DNA from 3 places in the Nocardia sp. CDC153 genome. Region 3 is predicted to be linked to each of the others. Evidence: riboswitches for the same ligand, from Rfam matches in the RefSeq annotation. Region 3 holds a riboswitch; each other region holds the start of a gene.

Region 1 (4,098 bases), on a different contig from region 3:
TCGCTGAGCCTGGACAATGTCTACGCTCATCACTCGACCTTCCCGGGCTCGGCACTCAATTCGCTGGTTCCGGCGAACCTCGGAACCTGCGTGGTGACAACGAATTTCGGTCGCTCCGCCAGCACCGACCTGACCGTCGCGAACTCCGATCTCGGCGACTGCAGCGCCGACGGCATCGGCCTGATCGCCTACACCCCGGCCGGAAGCGAGCCCAGCACCGCGGCGCTCACCTTCGACATCCACGACACCGTGCTGGGCGGCGCGGCCGCCAATGGCATCGATGTCCGCAATATCGGTGACACCGCGGTGCTGCGCGGCTCACTCGCGCGCACCTCGATCACGGCGGCCGGGGGATCGCTGCTGCGCACCTCCAGCAGCGGTGGCCGAATCGGTAGTGCCGCACTCGATCTGAGCGAGGTCACGCTGGACGGCGCGGCGGTGGAGTGCCGCGCCGTCACCGCGCACGCGCGGGTCGAACTGTCCGGAATCCCGGTCGACTGCTGATCCCACGCCCGCCGTGCGGGATTCAGCCGCCGATGGCCGTGACCACCTTGACGCCCACCAGGATCACCGCCAGCAGCAGGTAGCCGCGCAGTGCCAGCATGCCCGCCGTGCGCGCCGGGGAGAAGCTCGGCCGCGCCAGGGTGTCCAGGGCGGGCGTGCGCCAGGTGTCGCGGTCGGCGTCGCGGATCGCCCGTCGCTCGGCCCGGGTCAGGGACGTGGCCTCCAGCTCCTCCACCTGGTCCGGGTCGAGATTGCCGAATTCCCGTGCGGTGCGCTCGGTTTCGCGTCGCCGGTTGCGCTGCCAGGCCAGCAGCATGCCCGCGCCGCCGAGCACGCCGACCAGCGCGCCGACGCCGAAACCCAATTCCAGGGTGCCGGTGGTGATGCCCGGGAAGAAGGTGGCAGCGGTCAGCGCCAGTGACAGCAGCACCAGCGACCAGACGATGACGCCCGCGACAATGTTCTGCTTGACCGTGTTCACCCACGGACCCAGCACGGCCTTGTCATTGCAGAGCAGTACCAGAAACACCGTCGCCGAGGGCAGCAGCACTCCGGCCAGCGCCTGCACACCCTGGGTCAGCAGGCCCAGGACATGATCGGGGCTGAACGACACCGCGGCCGCGATGGCGAGCAGCGCAGCGTATCCCGCGTAGAACGCGGGCGCTTCGGTGATCTTCCAGTGCAGCGAGTGCCGCTTGCCCAGGGTGTCGCCCAGCGCGTAGGTGGTGGCCAGCCCGACGGCGTTCGCGCCGATCAGCGACGCGTCCAACAGCAGGATCGCGAACAGCGCGCCCACCGTGGTGCCCATGTGGTCGTGCAGCGCCCGCGCCACCCCGCCCGCGTCGGTGAAGTTCCCGACCGCGTCGGTCCCGGCCAGCCCGAAGGTGGTGGCGGCCATGATGGCGATCGCGCCGAGCATCACCACCACGATCCCGACCCACAGATCGATGCGCTCGTAGCGGATCCAGCGCGGGGTGATGCGCTTGTCGACGATATTGGACTGCTGGAAGAACAGCTGCCACGGCGCGACGGTGGTGCCGACAATGGCGACGATGAGCAGCAGCAGCGTCGAGTTCAACCCGCCCGGGAAGGACGGCAGGAACCCGTGCGCCACCTGAGATGCCTTGGGGTGCACCAGGAATGCCAGCGGGAACATGACGATGTTCAGCGCGATCAGCCCGAACAGGAACCGCTCCCAGCGCCGGAACGACCCGCCCGCCACCATGGCGAACAGCGCCACCGCGGCCAGCGGGACCGAAATCGCCTTGGGCAGCCCGAAATAGTTCAACGCCATGGAGACGCCGATGAACTCGGTGACGATGGTCAGCGCGTTCACCACGAACAGATCGCCCACGCTGAACGCGCCCCAGAACTTGCCGAAACGGTCGAAGATCAAGCGCGCGTGGCCGACTCCCGCGACCGCGCCCAGGCGCACCACCATCTCCTGGTTCACGTACAGCACCGGGATGAGCAGGACCAAGGTCCAGACCAGGGCCATGCCGTAGTTCTGACCCGCCTGCGCGTAGGTGGCCACGCCGCCCGCGTCGTTGTCGCCGACCATGACGATCAGGCCCGGGCCGATAATGGCCAGCAGCATGCGCAATCGCTGTCGGCGCGAACGGCCTTCGAGGGTGTCGTGCTGGCCGATGGAGCCCAGGGCGCCGACGATATCGCCGACGTGCGCGCTGTCCATGACAGCGCCGGTGGGCTTCGCCTCGGCGGTGGGTGCGGCGACGGTGGAGATGCGGCGGCTGGAGCCGTTCGCGAAGAAGGCCATGCCCTTCCCTCGCTTTCGATCATCAGGTGTTTCGACATGCGGAGAACACCCGGCCGCCAAGCGATTTCGGGCAGGGCCGCCCGCGCACACGTCAACCGGCGCACCGGTGTCGGGGACGCCGGAGCGAGGTGAGGTGGGAACGGGTCAGCCGGTGACCGGAATGCGGCAAGCCGGGGACGTCAGGATCGTGAAATCCGTACTCGGATACGGACTATCGCCGGAACTCATGGTTCGTCCCTCACCTCCTTGCCGCCGGGACGCACGCGGGCGTCGCTGGATCGTGGTGTCGCATCGCGCACGGCAAGAAGGATCGGAGCACGCTCGACGGCGTATCCCGCACCCCTCTCGTCAGAGCTTCGGCACTGCACGACGTATCCGGGGGCTCGCGGCCCGGGGAAGCCACTTCGGATCACCCCTTAATCCGGGGTGATCTGTCCTAACCCTGGGCGTCTCTCGACGTCGTCGGATCAGTGGCCTGTGTTCGTACAGGAGCCTCGCCTAGCGAGGTGCTGACTGGGCAATGGTGAGCCCCGGTCCCGCCGTTGTCAAATCCAGCCCGGTCGGTTCACAACGGGTGAACGGCGGATTAATTTGCGGCGCAATCGACTCGGAATGTGTGTGTCGAGTCACTTTGGGACTTTAGTCCATTGCTGGATTCTTCAGAACAGACTTAGAGTTTGCTTGTCAATAACTGAACCTGCGATGTGTTCGGATTCCGCAGGCCTACTCAATCGAGGTAAATCAAGTGCGCAAGAGGGGAATCGCTGCGGTTACCGCCTTGGTGGCCGCCGTCACAGCAATCACCGCGGGAACGGTCAATGCCCAGCCCGAGTCGGGTGACGTTGGCGCTATTCACTACACGGCATCGGCCACCGATCGCTCGGCGACCATTTCCACCGATATCGGCTCCATGGCCGTGGACAACGGTGCTTTCCAGATCAAAGCGCCCGATGGCAAGGTGGTTGCTGGAACCGAATTGAACTTCCGCGTGGACGATTTCGTTTTCCCCATTCTGGCCGATGTCCGGGACCGGACCGTCACGCTCACACCGCAATTCGATCTGCAGCACGCGGTATACCAGCCGGTCGCACTGCCCTTCGAGGACACCGCGCCCTGGAAGACCCCCTACGACCGTGAGCAGGCGGCCTGGAACCGCATGAAGGACACCATCGCCATGGGCGCGACCATCGGCACCCTCGTCGGCGGCATCGGCGGCGCGGCCGTCGGCTGTGCGCTGGGCGGCATCGCCGTCGGCTCCGGTGTCTCGCTGGCCACCGGCATTATCGGCGGCCTGTTCTTCTTCCTGCCCGGCGCGGTTGTCGGCTGCCTCGCCGGTGCCGCGGCCATGGGCGCGCTCGGCGCGGTCGGCGGCATGATCCTGGTCACCGCACCGGTGGCGATCGCCGCCGCGGTCCAGTACTTCACCACCATCAACGAGCCCTTCACCCCCGCTCCCACGAAGTAACCGCGTGGGCCGAACCCCGGTCGTGTCGATGAGGGCGCGACCGGGGTTTCACTGTTCCTCGTGGATCGGGTCGGGCAGCGTCCAGCGCTCGCCGCGGCGAGGGTGAAGGTAGAGCGCGCGTAATACGCGTAGCCCGCCACCATGGCGGCGACCGCGAAGGCGATCTGCTGCCAGTCGTCGCGGGCGAGGTTGTAGGCCGAGTAGAGCATGACCCCGATCACGATCGCCGGGGGCAAGGGCCACAACGGCATTCGATAGCCACCCGCGATGCCCCTGCGCGCCGCACGAATTCGCAGCGCGGCCAGCGCCACGAACAGGTAGACCAACACCAGGCCCGCGCCGGTCGCGACAA
Region 2 (4,098 bases), on a different contig from region 3:
TCCGGGAATATGGCTGCGGCGCAACAGATCCAGCATCAGACTGCGCGGGGCGTCCGCGGATTCGGTGTCCTCGACCCGGAAGCGCTCGGCCCACACCGTCAGCGGCCGCCAGAACAACACATTGAGCCCGACCACCATGACGATCATGACCGCGATCGCCAACAGCATCCGACCGGTCTGCGACTGCGCGTTGGCACTGGCCACATACGAACCGATACCCGGCAGCGCGTAGGAGCGATTGTTGACGCTGATCGCCTCGGACGCGGTCAGGAAGAACCAGCCGCCGCCGAAACTCATCATCCCGTTCCACACCAGCGGGAACATCCCCGAGGGCACATCCACCCGCCAGAACCGCTGCCAGCGCGACAACCGCAGATTGCGGGAGGCCTCATCGAGCTCGCGCGGCTGCGACACCAGCGAATGATGGAACGCGAAGGCCATGTTCCAGGCCTGCGAGGTGAAGATCGCGAAAATCGACGCGCACTCCAAACCCAGCGACGAACCCGGGAACAGGGCGATGAATCCGGCCACGGTCACCGACAGAAAACCCAGCACCGGCACCGACTGCAGAATATCGAGCGCGGGCAACAGCACCTTCTCCGCGCGCGGCAGCCGCGCCGCGGCGGTGGCGTAGACGAAGGTGAACAGAATCGAGAGCCCCAACGCGGCGAACATGCGCAGCAGCGACCGCGCCGCATAGTAGGGCAGCTCGGCCGGATCGGTGGAAATCGTGGTGGGCGCGGTGTTCTCGTCGAAGGGCACATGCATGCCCGCCGACACCTTCACCACGATCCAGATCAGCACCGCCGCGCCCGCGAACACCGCGATATCGGCCCACCGTGAGCGCGGCCGATCCAGTACCCCGCGCGAAGGATACGAGCGCAGTGTCGCGTTCACTGCTCGGTCTCCACCGGCGGGGCCACCGTGCGCCAGCCGACACTGGTCACCGACGGCTCCAGGCTCAACCGGCTCACCGCCGCCTCCATCTGCCGGTCGTCGCGGCGGTCGCCGGTCAACTCCGCGCGCACCTGCACCCGACCCTGCGTGGTGTCGTGACTCGAGATCGAGTTCAACCGGAAATCGGTGCGCGTCAACGACTGCACCAGCAGCGCGCGCACATGCGCCTCGTGCGCGTCATCGGTGTCGGCGGTGAAGGAGTAGAGCGCCTCGTGGGCCTCGGGGCCGTCGGTGAGCGGGCGATCCACCGAGCGCGCCACCGTGCGCAGCGCGGTGTTCACCACGACCACGGCCACCGTGCCCGCCGCCGCGGTCGAATACATGCCCGCACCCGCGAGCGAACCCACCGCCGCCGAGCACCACAGCGTCGCGGCAGTATTGAGCCCGCGAATATTGAACCCGTCGCGCAGGATCACGCCCGCGCCCAGGAAGCCGATACCGGAAACGATCTGCGCCGCAACGCGAGTCGGGTCGGCGTCACTGCCATGGAAGCCGTGCGCCGACAGCAGCACGAACAGGGTCGCACCGGCGGCGACGAGCGCGTTGGTGCGCAGTCCGGCCATGCGGGCGCGGAACTGACGCTCGAACCCGATCACCGCACCCAACCCGACACCGGTGCCGAGTCGCAGCAGCATTTCCCACGTGGTCATTGCGATCTCCGAAAAGGGGATGACGGCGCACTCCGACCTCGGACGCTACAGGGGTGCCGGTAGCGAACGGCAGATTGCGGAGGTGTCGCCTAGTGAACGATTGGCTAACGGAACACGATCCGGACCATCGGGCACGACCACCACCTCCTCAGACGCACAACACACGCGTGCCAACAGGGTGGGACCAGCGAGAATTCACTGGAAGCGGCACCACCCCTCGTAAGACCTTCAGCACTCCACGGCGTGAACCCACCATCTGGCGGGAGCCGGTCGGGGCGGCCCCTTAACTCGGGGCAACCTGTCCTGATCCGGGGCGTCTCTCGACGTTCGGGATCGCCGGCCTGTATCCGTGAAGGAGCCTCAGTTAACGACGGCACCTTGCGGGGGCCAGTAAACACCCGGGTCGCGCCGATCGCAACCCGGATGTGAGCGCGGTCGCTACCGCACCGAGCCCGCGTTGCGCGAGCCGTCGAGAACCGTCCGCAGTGCCAGTCGCACCACACACGCCACCGCGACGGCGGCGGCGAACAGTTGCACCGCGTGCAAGGTTCCGGTGGTTCCGGCGAGCAGGCCGACGCCGATCACCGGGCCGCCGGTGCCGCAGTAGCCCATGACGTAATAGGTCGAAAGCACATCGGCGTGGCGGTCGGCCGGGGCGGCGGCGTTGACCGCGGTCAGGCCCGACAGGAATGCCAGACCGTGCCCGGCACCGGCCAGGAGTGTGGCCGCCAGCAGGAGCGTCAGCGAGGAGACCGCGCCCGCCAACGCCAGCAAAGCAAGTCCGGCGGCCAGCAGCGGCAGGCCCGTACGCTCCAGGGCCCGTTCGGATTTCCCGTACCCGATCAGCTGGGCCACCGACCAGGCCACCGGGAGCACGGCCGCGGCGGCACTGCCGACCACCAGGTTCGTACTGCCCGACAGGGTCGCGGCGTAGGTGGGGACCAGGGTCAAGAACACACCGACCACCGCGAAACCCAGGAACGCGGACGATCCGGCCGCGGCGAAGGTGCGGCCCATGCCCGAGGGAATGCTGGGCCGCCGCGGCCGCCACCGCACGCCGGTGGACGCCGAGGGCAGAAGGGCCAGGAACACGCCCGCGGGAACCAGCAGCACCAGGTGCACCACGAACGGCATCACGTACGGTTGCGGAAAGTATTGCGCGACAACCGCACCCAGCATCGGCCCCACGCCCATGCCGCCGGCTGTCGCCATGGCCGACACCAGCGCGGCCCGGCGTCGATCACCGCGCGGTTCCACCTCGGTGATGGCGGCGGTCAGCGCCCCCGAGGCCGCGCCCATCGCCACGCCCTGCAGGACCCGCGCCGCGAACAACCACGCCAGACCGGTGGCGAGTGCGAAGGCCAGCGTGCCCAACGCCGCCACCGCCAGCGCGGGCAGCAGAATCGTGCGGCGGCCCAACGCATCCGAGGCCGGACCCGCCAGCAGCAGCGACGGAATCAACGCGCCGACATAGGCGGCGAAGACCAAGGTCAGCATCAATGGCGAGAACCCGAAACGCTGCGCGTAACCGTGATACAGCGGCGTCGCGAGATTGGTGCCGGTGAACAGGATCAACAGCGCGTAGGCCGCACCCCAGAATCTCAGTCGGCTCCCGACCGGTGAAACCTGCTGTGCCACCGGTACTCCGGTGCCAGCAGCAGGGGATTGCTCGATCGCCACGGTTCCTCCCAACCTCGTTATGTTCGACAATTCCGAACATAACAGGATGTTCGGATTATGTGAACATGTGGATTACCATTGCCCCCATGGCCAGCCGAACCGCCACCGAACTGGTGCACCCCGCCCGCGCCGACCTGCGGTTCACCACCGTCCTGGCCGCCCTCGCCGACCCCGTCCGCCTCACCATCGTCACCCGCCTGGCCGCCGCCGCAGGCGAGGAACTGGCCTGCTCGACCTTCGACCTCCCCGTCAGCAAATCCACCCAGAGCGGCCACTTCAAAACCCTCCGCGAAGCCGGCATCATCGCCCAACGCGACGAAGGCACCCGCCGCCTCAACCGCCTCCGCACCGAAGACCTCGAAGCCCGCTTCCCCGGCCTACTCGCCATGGCAATCACCCACGGCCCCAAGGCGATCGGGGCGGCCCCGGCCTCGTCATGAAATTGCGACGAGGCAAAGTCGATGCCAGCCCGCAGGCCTAGCTACTCCCAGTATCACCTCGTCTTCACCACGCCCGTATAGATATTCGTCAGCGTCGCCGGGTGACGACCACACCCCTACCTGGACGCCAGTGCTGGATCACCAGCAGTTCCGCAGCCTCATCGACCGAGGTCAGAACAGCATCGGTGAGCTCGAGCCGAAAGTTGTGCACCTCCGGCGCAGACCCCAGCGCCGCCTTCGCCGCTCCGGTGACCTCGACCGCGACACCCATCACCTTGGCGTCGCCCTCGTCAGGGTGGGCATGAATCGCACACCGCCCGTCCCGCCGCAAATCGGCCGCCTTCACCGCGCCGGGCATAGAACCGAACATG
Region 3 (4,098 bases):
CGTTGGGGTGTGTGGTCGCGGCCGACGCTGTCCTCGGCCACGCATCCGTGCACGATCCCTGGACCGGTTAATCGATTGGAGCTTCCTCGTGGCCCACACCGCTGAAACCGCCACCGCCTACGTCGTCACCGCCGTGGAGGCCAAGGGCACCGCCACCCGGCACGACTTCGACATCCCCGCGATCGTGAGCGCGACGCACAGCCTCACCGAGAGCTGGGATTTCCACAGCGTGGATCGAAACATGTTCTGGAACATCGTCGCAACATTCCTCGAGCACTGAGCGGGCTCTCCGAGGTCGCCGAACCTGATCTAGATGCCGTCGACCGAAAGGGTCGCGGTCATCAGCGCCATGGCCGCCGCGCAGGCATCGGGGTGCGCGGCGTGGTCGCGGTTCTGCACCCACCAGGTGACGGTGCCGGTATCGGCCACCGTCACCGCGCAGCTGCCCGGATCCCTCGGGTCGCGCCAGTACATGCCGCCGAAGTGCTTCACGACCAAACGCTCGATCTGGTAACCGAATTGGTCGGCGATCTGGACCTCGCGGGACAGGGTGTCATCGCGCAGCCAGGCGTAGGTGAGATCGACGGTGCCGCCACCGGCCGCGGTGGCGGTCCAGTTGCAGACGGTCGGCGAGCTCTGCCGCTTGATACCGGTGGCGGTGATGGCGGCGGCCAGCTTCTGATCCTCGAGCGGGCCGCAGTCCGCCAGGAAATTCGGGGCGGCGGAGGTCGGCGCGTCCGACGGCCGCGCGCCGTGCGAACAGCCCGCGAGGCTCGCGATCAGCAAGGCGGACACCGCGATTCGGGCGTGTAGTCGTGCCATCAGCCCTGTCCCGCCTGCTTCAAGGTGGCGGCCGCCAGCTGCTCGACGCCCTTACAGCCGACCCCGGCATGCCGCACGGTCCAGTCGATGAAGTCGGTGTCGCCGAACGCCACCGCCACCTCGCAGCTGGCCGTGTCCTGCCACTCGATGCCGGGCTGCCCCGCGACCTGCACGGTCGTCGGCTTTCCGGTGGTCACCTGGCCGCGACGCTCCTCCAGCGAGCTGCCCCGAAACCAGTGGAACACCACCGAGTAGTCGGTGCCCCCGGACGGCTGCCACGCGCAACTAATCGGATTCACCGAGACCCGCTGAAGATCGCCGACCCCGGTCTGCTGGGCGATATCGGCATCCGCGACGCCGCCGCAGAGCCCAATGGTGTTGGGGGACGGCAGGACCTTCGGCGCCACGGTCGTGCTCGGCGCCGCCTGCTGCGTCGAGGAGCCACAGCCGGCGACCGCCACTCCGATCAGGGCGATCCCCGCCGCCGCGCCCACCGCTCTCATCACGCCGACCAGCGTAGGCGAGCCGGTTGAATCCTGCGATCCACAACACTTCCGATTGCGGATTTTGACAATTCACAAGCCGGTAACTACGTTCGATATCGCACCTCGATAGGCGAGGCTCCTGTACGAACACAGGCCACTGATCTGACGACGTCGAGAGACGCCCAAGGTTAGGACAGATTTCCCCGGATTAAGGGGTAATCCAAAGTGGCTTCCCGCCCAGCGGAATACGTCGCACAGTGCCGAAGCTCTGACGAGAGGGGTGTCCGTCCCTCCAGGTTTCACCTGATCGACTTTCCCCCGTGTGCGCTGTCGTATCGCGTTCCACGAGTTCGAGGAGGTCTGGACAGCCAGATGACGCCCTCCGCTACACAGCACACCGACGCCGCGTCGGCTCGACGCGCATAATTCGCCGATATTCGACGCCGCCACCGCGGTGCCGTCGTATTCGCGCGCCAATTTCCGGGTCGATTCCCACGATCCGCAATTCATGACCGAACGTCCGCACCAATAGTGCGCGACGGAATTCGATGCTGCCCGCAATACCCGGCGGGCGGCGAGATGAGGGGACACAATCCCAATGAGAATTCGCATGTTCGCCTGGCTCGGCGCACTGACCAGCGTCGCGCTACTCACCACCCACGCCACCGCCCACGCCGAACCGGCGGCTATCCAGGCCACGGCCGCGATCGTCGACCACACGGTGCGACTCCACACCGACGCGGGCTCGCTGCGCGTGGATCACGACCAGCTACAGATCCTCGATCCCGCGGGCATGGTCGTGGGCTCACTCCCCTTGCTGCTGGCCCAACAGGACACCGCCTATCCGATCGATGCCCGAATCGACGGCGCCACCGCCATTCTCACGCCCCGCACCGACGCGGCCCGGCCGCTGACCGCCGACGAGCGGCAGCTGGCCACGCGGGCGGCGACGGCCCCGGTGCGGAATATCGACCTGCGGCCCATCGCCGACGGTGACAGCCCGGAGGATCGATTCAATTCCGCCATGGGCAATGTCAACAACGAGCTCACCGTCGCCCTCGCGGTGGGGACGCTGTTGGGCGCGATCGTCGGCGGCCCACTCGGCTGCGTGTTCACCGGCGCGATCGGCACCGCGGCGAGCGGCCCGCTCGGTGCGATCGTCGGCTGCCTGGCCGGAGCGGTCGCGGGCGCGGGCATGGGTGTCGTGGTCTTCAACCTGCTCATCGGCGTACCGGCGCTGATCGGATCGGCCGCCCACTTCCTGAGCGTGATGAGCGCGCCGCCCGCCGTCGACGCCGCTCCCGCCGCTCCCGTCAACGGCTGAGGTCGGCGGCACTCCCCATGAGGTATCTGTCATGACTGTTGAAATCGCAATTCCGCACGGCCCCAAGCCATCTCCGGAGATCCGGCGGGCACGCGGCGGGCTGCGGCCCGCGGACTACCTGCTGCTGACGGCGGGCGTGGTGCTGACGGTGGTGGTGGTCAAGCTCTTTCGCGACATCTCGGTGCCGTGGGTGCCGGGCGACAGCCCCGGCACCGTGTCCACCGATCCGTCGCATCTGCCCTACTACGCGGCCCGCACCACGCTGCGCATGTTCGTCGGGTTGGGTGCGTCGGTCCTGTTCACGCTCGTGGTCGGTCAGTGGGCCGCGCACTCGCGGCGGGCGGAGAAGGTGCTCATCCCGATGCTCGACATTCTGCAGTCGGTGCCGGTGCTGGCGCTGGTATCGATCACGGTGACCGCGTTCATCGCGCTGTTCCCCGGCTCCTACCTGGGAGCGGAGGCGGCGTGCGTGTTCGCCATCTTCACCGCGCAGGCCTGGAACATGACCTTCGCCTATTACCAGGCGCTGCGGAACCTGCCGCGCGAGCTCGACGAATCGGCGCGCATGATGCGGTTGACCCGCTGGCAGCGGCTGACCCAGCTCGAGATTCCGGCCGCCATGATCCCCATGATCTGGAACGGCATGATGAGCTTCGGCGGCGCGTGGTTCATGCTGGCGTCCTCGGAGGTCATCAGCGTCTCCGGCAATGATCAGGCGCTGCCGGGGATGGGCAGTTTCATCGCCGCCGCCACCTCCGAGGCCGCGGTCGGCAAGCTGCTGATCGGCGCGGCCGTCATGGTCGCCACCATCGTGCTGGTGAACGTGCTGTTCTGGCGGCCGTTCACGGCGTGGTCGGAACGGTTCCGGGTGGAGCACACCGAGGCGGCGCTCGCACCGCGCAGCCTGGTGCTGGATCTATTGCGGCGCAGCACGATTCCCGCTCGGGTCGCGGCGCGGCTGCGGCCGGTCGAGGAAGGGATCGACCGCCTCATGCGGATCTTCGGGCGGGCGACCCGCTCGCCGTACGAACGGCGCGGCAGCCGCGCCGGGGACGCGGTGTTCTTCGCGGCCCTGTTCGCGGCACTGTCCTGGGGTGCGTGGACGCTGGCCCGCTACTTCGAAAGGACCGTGGGCTTCGCCGAATTCGGGCCCGCGTCGCTCATGGGTCTGGCCAGTCTGAGTCGCGTGGTGGTGCTGCTGGTGGTGTCCACCGTGGTGTGGGTGCCGGTCGGCGTATGGATCGGGATGAATCCGCGCATCTGCCGGTTCGCGCAACCGGTCGTGCAGGTGATGGCCAGTTTCCCGGCCCAGTTCCTCTACATCTTCGTGGTGGCGGGGCTGACCTACACCGGCATCTCGCTGAACATCGGCGGCACCGTGCTCATGGCACTGGGCGCGCAGTGGTACGTGCTGTTCAACGTGATCGCGGCGGCCGGGCAGATCCCGACCGATCTGCGCGAGGCCAT

Evidence for each region. Region 3 has a riboswitch for magnesium ahead of VMT65_RS06045 (hypothetical protein). Riboswitches for the same ligand answer to the same signal wherever they lie in the genome.
Region 1: another riboswitch for magnesium. It lies ahead of VMT65_RS28980 (NRAMP family divalent metal transporter); the one in region 3 lies ahead of VMT65_RS06045 (hypothetical protein).
Region 2: another riboswitch for magnesium. It lies ahead of VMT65_RS26510 (MgtC/SapB family protein); the one in region 3 lies ahead of VMT65_RS06045 (hypothetical protein).

What each region holds. Positions count from the first base shown of each region.
Region 1 is NZ_JAYKYU010000005.1:488,508-492,605, forward strand. Features, by position in the region: gene VMT65_RS28975 (hypothetical protein) at 1-504, shown strand, start outside; gene VMT65_RS28980 (NRAMP family divalent metal transporter) at 527-2,281, opposite strand; M-box (ykoK) riboswitch at 2,615-2,794, opposite strand; gene VMT65_RS28985 (hypothetical protein) at 3,009-3,350, opposite strand; gene VMT65_RS28990 (APC family permease) at 3,407-4,098, opposite strand, start outside.
Region 2 is NZ_JAYKYU010000004.1:832,782-836,879, reverse strand. Features, by position in the region: gene VMT65_RS26515 (ABC transporter permease) at 1-897, opposite strand, end outside; gene VMT65_RS26510 (MgtC/SapB family protein) at 894-1,607, opposite strand; M-box (ykoK) riboswitch at 1,813-1,986, opposite strand; gene VMT65_RS26505 (MFS transporter) at 2,046-3,287, opposite strand; gene VMT65_RS26500 (ArsR/SmtB family transcription factor) at 3,374-3,727, shown strand; gene VMT65_RS26495 (pyridoxamine 5'-phosphate oxidase family protein) at 3,816-4,098, opposite strand, start outside.
Region 3 is NZ_JAYKYU010000001.1:1,327,728-1,331,825, reverse strand. Features, by position in the region: gene VMT65_RS06060 (hypothetical protein) at 89-280, shown strand; gene VMT65_RS06055 (DUF3558 family protein) at 310-822, opposite strand; gene VMT65_RS06050 (DUF3558 domain-containing protein) at 822-1,325, opposite strand; M-box (ykoK) riboswitch at 1,423-1,594, shown strand; gene VMT65_RS06045 (hypothetical protein) at 1,906-2,631, shown strand; gene VMT65_RS06040 (ABC transporter permease) at 2,663-4,098, shown strand, end outside.